3 regions of the Bradyrhizobium sp. BR2003 genome follow, and region 1 is predicted to be linked to each of the others. Evidence: predicted binding sites of a transcription regulator. Region 1 holds the regulator's gene; each other region holds the start of a gene.
The links. Region 1 encodes PhoB, which activates phosphate uptake and scavenging genes when phosphate is short. Its sites were predicted from a motif close to TGTCATNNANCTGTCAT; they were not measured.

Region 1 (3,357 bases):
CGGCGTGCTGCTGGCGACCGCCCGCGTCGCCGGTGAGACCGCGCCGCTGCTGTTCACCGCGCTGTCGAACCAGTTCTTCAGCCTGGACCTGACCAAGACGATGGCCAACCTGCCGGTGACCATCAACAACTTCGTGCAGAGCCCCTACGCCTACTGGAAAGAGCTGGCGTGGAGCGGTGCGCTGCTCATCACATTCACCGTGCTCGCGTTGAATATCGGCGCGCGTATCCTTGGTGCCGAAAGGGCCGCAAAATGACCGAGCTTTCCGTCTCCACGACTGCCGCGGGCCACGTTCCCCAGGTTCCGCTGCCTGAAGCGCCGCCGAAAGTCACGGTGCGCAACCTCAACTTCTACTACGGCGAACACCATGCGCTGAAGAACATCAACCTGACGCTCGGCACCAACCGCGTCACGGCGTTCATCGGCCCGTCCGGCTGCGGCAAGTCGACCCTGCTGCGCATCTTCAACCGGATGTACGACCTCTATCCGGGCCAGCGCGCGGTCGGCCAGCTGATGCTGGACCAGACCAACATTCTCGACCCCAAGCTCGACCTCAACTTGCTGCGCGCGCGGGTCGGCATGGTGTTCCAGAAGCCGACGCCGTTCCCGATGACGATCTACGAGAACATCGCCTTCGGCATCCGCCTCTACGAGAAGATCTCGAAGTCCGAGATGGACGACCGGGTCGAGAAGGCGTTGCGCGGCGGCGCGCTGTGGAACGAGGTCAAGGACAAGCTGAATGCCTCCGGCCTGTCGCTCTCCGGCGGCCAGCAGCAGCGCCTGTGCATCGCGCGCACCGTGGCGGTGCGCCCCGAGGTGATCCTGTTCGACGAGCCGTGCTCGGCGCTCGACCCGATCTCGACCGCCAAGGTCGAGGAGCTGATCCAGGAGCTCTCCGAGGACTACACGATCGCGATCGTCACTCACAACATGCAGCAGGCGGCGCGCGTCTCCGACAAGACCGCCTTCATGTATCTCGGTGAGCTGATCGAGTTCGACGACACCAACAAGATCTTCACCTCACCGAGCGATCGGCGCACCCAGGACTACATCACCGGCCGGTTCGGCTAGAGCTTGATCCGAAAAGTGGGAACCGGTTTTCCGATCGGATCATGCTAAAATTCAGGACACGAAACCATGATCCCCGGGATCATGGTTGAGGGAGACAAGCGATGGCTTCTGAACATACCGCCAAGGCATTCGACAGCGACCTGCAGGAGTTGACCCGCCTGGTCGCCGAGATGGGCGGCTTGGTCGAGCGGATGATTACCGAGTCGGTCGACGCGCTGATCCGTCGCGACGTCGCGCTCGGCAAGCGCGTGGTCGCCGCCGACATCGAGATCGACAATCTGCAGCGCAACATCGAAGAGCGCGCGGTGCTGACGATCGCGCGCCGCCAGCCGATGGCGATCGACCTGCGCGAGATCGTCAGCGCGATGCGCGTCGCGACCGACCTCGAGCGGATCGGCGACCTCGCCAAGAACATGGGCAAGCGCGTCGCGGCGCTGGAGAGCGATTTCCAGCCGCTGAAGCTGATCCGCGGCCTCGAGCACATGACCGACCTCGTGCTGTCGCAGGTCAAGTCGGTGCTCGACGCCTACGCCGCGCACGACCTGCCGGCGGCGATGAACGTCTGGAAGGGCGACGAGGAGGTCGATGCGATCTGCACCTCGCTGTTCCGCGAACTGCTCACCTACATGATGGAAGATCCGCGCAACATCTCGTTCTGCATCCATCTGATGTTCTGCGCCAAGAACATCGAGCGGATCGGCGATCACGCCACCAATATCGCCGAGACCGTGTTCTACATGATCGAGGGCCAGCAGATCACCGACAAGCGCCCGAAGGGGGACATGACCACTTTTGCCACCACGGTGCCGGGCAACTGAGGCATGATCGGCAAGCGCGGAACCGGCAAGAGCGAAACGGATGATCCTCGCGACAAATCGTTTCCGCGGGGACTATGCTCGAGGAAGTAAGCGTTTCGGTTTGCGTCTGGGCAACGGATCACCACAGAGAAAGAACTTAAACCGATGAGCGCACGCATTCTGGTAGTCGAAGACGAGGAAGCGCTGACGACGCTGTTGCGCTACAACCTCGATGCGGAAGGCTACGATGTCGAGACGGTGGGGCGCGGCGACGATGCCGACACGAGGCTGAAGGAGCGCGTTCCCGACCTCGTGGTCCTCGACTGGATGCTGCCGGGCCTGTCCGGCATCGAGCTGTGCCGCCGCCTGCGGGCGCGGCCCGAGACCAAGCAGCTTCCGATCATCATGCTGACCGCGCGCGGCGAGGAAAGCGAGCGCGTGCGCGGGCTTGCTACCGGCGCCGACGATTACATCGTCAAGCCGTTCTCGGTGCCGGAACTGCTGGCGCGGGTGAAGGGCCTGTTGCGCCGCGCGAGCCCGGAGCGGCTTGCGACCGTGCTGACCTATGGCGACATCGAGCTTGACCGCGAGAAGCGCCGCGTGGCGCGCTCGGGCCGTCCGATCGATCTCGGGCCGACCGAGTATCGCCTGCTCGAATTCTTCCTCGAGCATCCCGGCCGCGTGTTCAGCCGCGAGCAGCTGCTCGACAGCGTCTGGGGCCGCGACATCTACATAGATGAGCGCACCGTCGACGTGCATATCGGCCGCCTGCGCAAGCTGCTCAATCCCGGCCGCGAGCAGGATCCGATCCGCACCGTGCGCGGCGCGGGCTACGCGCTCGACGACCGCTTTGCCAAGGCCGAGCCGCAGCCGTAACGGGCGCGTGGCCATCACAAGCCGTGACATGGCGTCGTCCCGGCGAAAGCCGGACCCATAACCACCAATGGGTGTTGTTAGAAAGCCGTCTGGCCGCTTGCCGATTGCGCCGGCCGCGGCGTATGGGTCCCGACTTTCGCCGGGGCGACGCGGGTAATGCATCCGGGCTACGAGCCACAAAAAAATCCCCGCTTTCGCGGGGATTTGTTTTTCAGGTCTTCCGTAGTTTCCCGAGTGCTCACTTGATCTGCGGTTTCGCCGACGGCCGGCGGCGGTCGGCGGCGGGCTGGTAGGCGACGCGCGAGTGATGCGCGCAATAGGGCAGGCCGGCGAGCGCCTTGCCGCCGCAGAAGAAGAATTCCGGGCTCGAGGGATCGCCGACCGGCCAGTGACAGGTGGCCTCGTTGAGCTCGAGCAGCGACAGCCGCTGGCTCATCGGCACCACATTGTCGTAGGAGATCGGATCGGGCTCCATCTCGACCTCGAAGGAGTGCGCCAGCGCGGTGTTGCCGCGCGACACCGGCCGCGCCACCCGCATCATGTGCTGGGCAGGGCGGGCCTTGCGCTGCCGCGGCGCGGCCGTCGAGGGTGCCTTGGCGCGGCCGGAGAGGCC
Region 2 (3,357 bases), on a different contig from region 1:
TCCCCTTCGCCATCCGGCGGCGCGGGACGGACGTTCATGCAACGGTCGATGAACACCCGGGCCGACGCCTGCCAGGTGTGGAGCGCAGCAAAATCGACGCAGGCCTGCCGCGGGATGCTGAGCGCCTCCAGGCAGGCATGGCGCAAATCCTCATCGAGCACGCCGACCGGCGCCGCGCCGATCACGTCGCGGGGACCGGTGACCGGAAAAGCGGCAACCGGCAGGCCGCTCGCCAACGCTTCAAGCAGCACCAGACCGAACGTATCGGTCCGGCTCGGGAAAACGAACACATCGGCCGCGGCGTAGATCTCAGCCAATTCTTCCCCATGGCGGGCGCCGAGGAACACGGCGTCCGGATATTTCCGCTCCAGCGCCGCCCGCGCCGGGCCGTCGCCGACCACGACCTTGGTTCCCGGCAAATCGAGCTCGAGGAAGGCGTCCAGATTCTTCTCCACCGCCACCCGGCCGACGCTGAGATAGACCGGCTGCGGCAGGCAGAGATCGACGTCGCGCGGATGGAACAGCGCAGTATCGACGCCGCGCGACCACAGCACCACGTTGCGGAAGCCGCGCTGACGCAACTCGGCCGCCAGCGCCGGGGTCGCCGCCATCACCGCGCGGCTCGGCCTGTGGAACCAGCGCAGCGCGCGCCACACCCAGGCCTCCGGGACCGGCGTCCGCGCCGAGACGTATTCGGGGAAGCGGGTGTGGAAGCTCGTCGTGAACGGCAGGCCGCGCTTGCGGCAGTAGCGGCGCACCGCAAGCCCGATCGGCCCCTCAGTCGCGATATGGATGCTGTCGGGCCTCGCAGCCTCGATCAGACTTGCGACCTTGGCCCGGTACGGCAGCGCCAGCCGGAGATCGCGATAGCTCGGCATCGCGAAGGTGCGGAACTCGTCCGGCGTCAGGAAGCTCACCTCGACGCCGAGCGATTTCGCCGCCTGTGCCATCATGGTCAGCGTGCGGACAACCCCGTTGACCTGGGGATGCCACGCATCGGTCGCGACCAGGATATGCGTCATGCAGCGCGTGCCGTCACTCGCGGAACTGGCGCGATCCGGCGCACCGGGTCGGTCCAGGTGATGATCTCGAAATGGCCGTCCTCATGCTCGGCGAGCGCTGTGCAACTCTCCACCCAGTCGCCGCAATTCATGTAGCGGATACCGTGCTCGTCATGAATCGTCGCGTAGTGGATGTGGCCGCAGATCACACCGTCGCAGCCGTGGCGCCGCGCCTCGCCGGCAAGCGTCGCCTCGAAGGCGCCGATATAGTTCACCGCCTTCTTGACCTTCAGCTTGGCCCATTGCGACAGCGACCAGTACGGCACGCCGAACATCTTGCGGAAGAAGTTGACGAAGCGATTCATCTGGATCGCGAAGTCGTAGGCCTTGTCGCCGAGATGGGCGAGCCAGCGCGCGTTCTGCACCACGAGGTCGAAGATGTCGCCGTGGATCACGAGATAGCGCTTGCCGTCGGCGCCGGTGTGGACGGTGTTCTCCACCACGTCGATGCCGCCGAAATGCGTGCCGTAATATTTGCGCAGGAACTCGTCGTGGTTGCCCGGGACGTAGATCACCTTGGCGCCCTTGCGCGCCTTGCGCAGCATCTTCTGCACGAAATCGTTATGGGTCTGCGGCCAGTACCAGTTCGACTTCAGCGCCCAGCCGTCGACGATATCACCAACGAGGTAGATCGTGTCGGCATCGTGAGAGCGGAGGAAGTCCAGCAGGCGGTCGGCTTGCGAACCGCGGGCTCCGAGATGGACATCGGAGATAAACAAAGTGCGAAAGTGCCGCTCGGGACTTTCTTCACTCAAGGAGTCACTTCCCATGCCTGTGCACCTAACAGATTCCTGTGACAAGGCGATGACGATCCCCGCGACCCAAGGCCCCACAAACAGTTAACGAGAATCAGCAGTACGCCCCTGCCCTGCGGATAACAGCAGCGTGCGACAATCTGGCGACATCGGCGGTCGCGGCTGTGGGGAAGAGGCGTTGTGTGGCTGCGTAACGCGATGGAACGACGCGCGCGGTGCGTAGCCCGGATGGAGCCAACCGGCGCGCGTTCGCGCGACCCGTTGGCTCCATCCGGGCTACACGGCTACGATACTTTCAGTAGTATTTGTGAAAGTGATGCACCGGCCCATGGCCGTGGCCGACGGCAAAACGATCGGCAGCGGCGATTGCTTCGGTGATCCAGGCCTTGGCGTTGCGCACGGAGGTCTCCATGCTCTCGCCCTTCGCGAGCCCTGCTGCAATTGCCGAGGACAGCGAGCAGCCGGTGCCATGCGTATTGGCGGTCGCAATGCGCGGCGCAGCCAGCGCGATGCTACGCTCGGCGTCGATCAGATAGTCGATGCTGTCAACGCCGTGGCCGTGGCCGCCCTTGACCAGCACCGCGCGACAACCCATCGCCAGCAATCGCTTGCCTTGTCGCTCGATGTCGGCCTCGCTCTCGGCAACCGGCTCGTTGAGCAGCGCCGCCGCTTCCGGCAGGTTCGGCGTGATCAGCGAGGCCAGCGGAAACAGCAGGGTCTTCAGCGCATCGACCGCCTCGGCGGCAAGCAGCCGATCGCCCGAGGTTGCGACCATCACCGGATCGAGGACGACATGACGCGGCGCCCAGCGCATCAGCCCGTCGGCGATCGCCGCAATCGTCTCGGCCTGTGCCACCATGCCGATCTTGACCGCGCCGACCGCGAGGTCGGAGAACACCGCATCGATCTGGGCGGTGACGAATGACGCGGGCACCGGATGAATGCCGCTGACCCCCGTGGTGTTCTGCGCGGTCAGCGCCGTGATCGCAGACGCCCCGAACACCCCGAGCGCGGCAAAGCTCTTGAGGTCGGCCTGGATGCCCGCCCCGCCCGAGGAGTCCGAGCCGGCAATGGTGAGCGCGACCGGCGTCATCTAGCAGAACCGGCGGTTGATACGAATGCGACCATCGCGAACAAGACCATGGCCTGTCCTAGCCCGACCGCGGATCGACGGCAAGTTCGCCTGACTTTAGCGCGGGTTGGCCTCGCCTTGCCCCCTTGCCTCGCCCCTTGCCTTGGTCGCCCGTTTTGGGCCTATAGTCGCGGAAATCCCCGGAGACGACTTTGATGGTTCCTTTCTTCGTCCAGATCAAATGCAAGCTCGGCCAGTCCTACGCCGTCGCCAACGCGCTGGCGGAGGCCGAGATTGCGTCCGAGATCTATTCCACCGCGGGCAATTACGACCTTCTGGTCAAGTTCTACGTCGACCACGACACCGACATCGGCCATTTCATCAACGAGAAGGTTCAGGTGATCCCGGGCATCCAGGACACCCTCACCATCATCACCTTCAAGGCGTTCGGCGCGAAGTAGGACGCGTC
Region 3 (3,357 bases), on a different contig from region 1:
GCAAGCTTGCGCCGAAGGGGCGCACCAGCTTCCGCTGGGTGCCGAACGGAATTCCGGGTGTGGCGACGCGGCTGCCGATCCTGTTCTCCGAAGGCGTGGTGAAGGGGCGGATCGACCTCAACAGCTTTGTCGCCTTCAGCGCCACCAACCACGCCAGGATCTACGGCCTCTATCCGCGCAAGGGCACGATCGCGGTAGGCTCGGATGCCGACATCGCGCTGTGGGATCCGAAGCGCAAGGTGACGATCCGTCACGAGCTGATTCACGACGGCGCGGACTACACGCCCTATGAAGGGCTCGAGGTCACGGGCTGGCCGGTGCTGACCATGGTGCGCGGCAAGGTCGTGGTCGATAACGGTACGCTCGTCGGCGGCAAGGACCACGGCACCTATCTGCCGCGCGCCAAGCCGCCGAAGGCCGCGACCATTCCGTAACGAGCAAACAGAGAAGGCAGGAGATCAACATGCCCCATGCTGTGACAGACGACGGAGTGCGGCTCTATTTCGAGGAGACCGGATCGGGGCATCCGGTGATCCTGGTTCACGAGTTCGCCGGCGACTTGCGCAGCTACGAGCCGCAGATGCGGCACTTCGGCAAGCGTTTCCGGACGATCGCCTACAATGCGCGGGGCTTTCCGCCGTCGGATGTGCCGGAACAGGTCTCGTCCTATTCGCAGGCGCGCGCCGCCGACGATATCCTCGCCGTGCTCGATCACATCGGCGCGCCGAAGGCGCATATCGTCGGTCTGTCGATGGGCGGCTTTGCGACGCTGCATTTCGGATTGCGTCACCCTGATCGGGCGTTGTCGCTGTGCATCGGCGGCTGCGGCTACGGCGCCGAGCTCGACAAGCGCGAGACGTTTCGCGCCGAGGCCGACGTGATCGCGAACATGATCCGCAAGGACGGCATGCCGGCCTTCGCCGAGCGCTACGCCTATGGGCCGACCCGCGTGCAATATGAAAACAAGGACCCGCGCGGCCACGCCGAGTTCAAGACCATGCTGGCCGAGCATTCGGCGGTGGGATCGGCCAACACCCAGCAGGGCGTGCAGAAGGAGCGTCCCTCGCTCTACACGCTGGTCGACGAGATGAGGCGCATCACGGTGCCGACGCTGATCATCACCGGCGACGAGGATTGGCCTTGCCTGCTGCCGGGCATCCTGATGAAGCAGAGCATCCCGTCGGCCGCGCTCGCGGTGATGCCGAACTGCGGCCACGCCATCAACATCGAGGAGCCCGACGAATACAACCGGATCGTGGGCGAATTCCTGGCGCAGGTCGAGAGCGGCCGCTGGCCGCAGCGCGATCCCAGAGCGGTCAGTGCCTCGATCACGGGGATGAAGGATTAGCCTCGTTCACCGCCGCGGCGAACTGACTCGCGGCCTTCATCTGCGACCAGACCAAAGATCCCCGCTTTTCGGGACACATCCCCGGAAGGCGCGGATTTTTTTCGGGCGTGAGCAAGCCGCGACAGCCGGCGGCGCACAATCCGTTCGCATGATTGCTGACTGCTGCCGTCATGTTCAACGCGATCCCTTCAATTCCATCTCTTCTGACCGAAGCCGCGTCCACGGATAGCCGCTCGCGTCAGAGGAGTGACGTCTGTCATGCGCGCAAGAATTGATCCTTCGATGCCCGCTGCAACCGATGCGGACATCAGCGCACATCATCGTTCGTCGCATTCATTCGATCGACACAGCGCTGTCATCGGTGGTGGATAACTTGTCGCAGGTCGACGTCATAAATCCTTAAAAATAAGGGGCACTACGGTGAAAGCCAAATTTCTTTCGACGGTCGGAGTCTGTCTGGTTGCTGCCGCTGCGGTGATGTGCAGCGCCGCCGCTCAGGACGACAACAAGGGCAATAACGGCCACGATCATCATCCGCACGACATCCACACCCAAACGCCGATCAAGCATCTCGTCGTCATCTTCAACGAGAACCGCTCGTTCGATCACTACTTCGCAACCTACCCGGTTGCGACCAACCCGACCGGCTCGATCCCGTTCACGGCGAAGCCGCATACGCCGAAGGTCAACAACCTCGCCAGCGCCAATCTGTTGACCAACAACCCGAACACCAACCCGGCCAACGGCACCGGCGCGACCAATCCGTTCCGCCTCGACCGCACCCAGGCCAACACCAAGTCGCAAAACCACGCCTACACGCCCGAACAGCAGGCGGTCGACGACGGCAAGGAAGACCTGTTTCCGAAATTCACCGGTCGCGGCACCGCCGGCGGCGTCGGCGCTTTCGGCACCAACGGGCAGGTGATGGGCTATTTCGACGGCAACACCGTCACCGCGTTCTGGAATTACGCCCAAAACTTCGCGATGAGCGACAATAGCTGGACCGACACCTTTGGTCCGTCGACGCCCGGCGCGCTCGAGGTGGTTGCCGGCCAGACCGACGGTGCGCAGAACATCGTCGGCTCGTCATCGTCGATCGCCGACGGCCAGGGTGGCCTGACGCTGATCGGTGATACCGACCCTGCCTACGATGCCTGCTCGAGCACCACCAGCCAGGTCCTGATGACCAGCAAGAACATCGGCGACCTGCTCAATGCCGAGCAGATCAGCTGGGGCAGCTTCATGGGCGGCTTCGACCTGACGCTCAAGAACAGCAACGGCACCACCAACTGCGGCCGCAGCACGTTCTCGAGCAACGTCAACGGCACCGTCGTGGATTACATTCCGCACCACGCCTGGTTCCAGTACTACAAGTCGACCGCCAATCCGACCCATGCGCGGCCGAGCTCGGTGAATGCGGTCGGACACACCTATGTGCCCGGCGGCAAGACGCTCGATCCGGCCAATCATGCCTACGATCTCGAGGATTTCTACGCCGCGGTGAAGGCCGGCAACTTCCCGGCCGTCTCCTACATCAAGATGCCGGCCTATCAGGACGGTCATCCCGGCAACTCCGATCCGCTCGACGAGCAGGCCGGCAATGTCGAGCTGATCAACTTCCTGCAGAAGCAGAAGGAGTGGGGCGAGACCGCCGTCATCATCACTTACGACGACTCCGACGGCTGGTACGACCACCAGTACCTTGCGCCGATCAGCGCCTCGTATGATCCGACCGCCGACCAGGTCAACGGTCCCGGCCAGTGCGGCCGCGGCATCGGCAAGCAGACGCAGCCGAAGGGCCTCAACGGCCAGCCGGTGAATGGCCGCTGCGGTCCCGGTACGCGCATCCCGTTCCTGGTGATCTCGCCCTTTGCCAAGCGGAATTACGTCAGCCACACCCGCATCTCGCAGGCCTCCGTCGTGCGCTTCATCGAGGACAACTGGCTGCACGGCCAGCGTCTCGGCGGCGGCTCGTTCGACGACAACGTCGAATCGATCGCCGACATGTT

Region 2: E2I15_RS17380 (UDP-2,3-diacylglucosamine diphosphatase) is a predicted target of PhoB. The motif match lies at 1,855-1,871, and genes of this name have one in related genera.
Region 3: E2I15_RS04420 (phospholipase C) is a predicted target of PhoB. The motif match lies at 1,736-1,752, and genes of this name have one in related genera.

The regions. Positions count from the first base shown of each region.
Region 1 is NZ_SMYJ01000033.1:12,982-16,338, reverse strand. Features, by position in the region: gene pstA (phosphate ABC transporter permease PstA) at 1-256, shown strand, start outside; gene pstB (phosphate ABC transporter ATP-binding protein PstB) at 253-1,071, shown strand; gene phoU (phosphate signaling complex protein PhoU) at 1,173-1,889, shown strand; gene phoB (phosphate regulon transcriptional regulator PhoB) at 2,034-2,744, shown strand; gene E2I15_RS28255 (GcrA family cell cycle regulator) at 2,983-3,357, opposite strand, start outside.
Region 2 is NZ_SMYJ01000024.1:248,233-251,589, forward strand. Features, by position in the region: gene E2I15_RS17375 (glycosyltransferase family 4 protein) at 1-1,022, opposite strand, end outside; gene E2I15_RS17380 (UDP-2,3-diacylglucosamine diphosphatase) at 1,019-1,831, opposite strand; gene thiD (bifunctional hydroxymethylpyrimidine kinase/phosphomethylpyrimidine kinase) at 2,112-2,909, opposite strand; gene E2I15_RS17390 (Lrp/AsnC ligand binding domain-containing protein) at 3,104-3,349, shown strand.
Region 3 is NZ_SMYJ01000009.1:2,429-5,785, forward strand. Features, by position in the region: gene hydA (dihydropyrimidinase) at 1-434, shown strand, start outside; gene E2I15_RS04415 (alpha/beta fold hydrolase) at 464-1,348, shown strand; gene E2I15_RS04420 (phospholipase C) at 1,826-3,357, shown strand, end outside.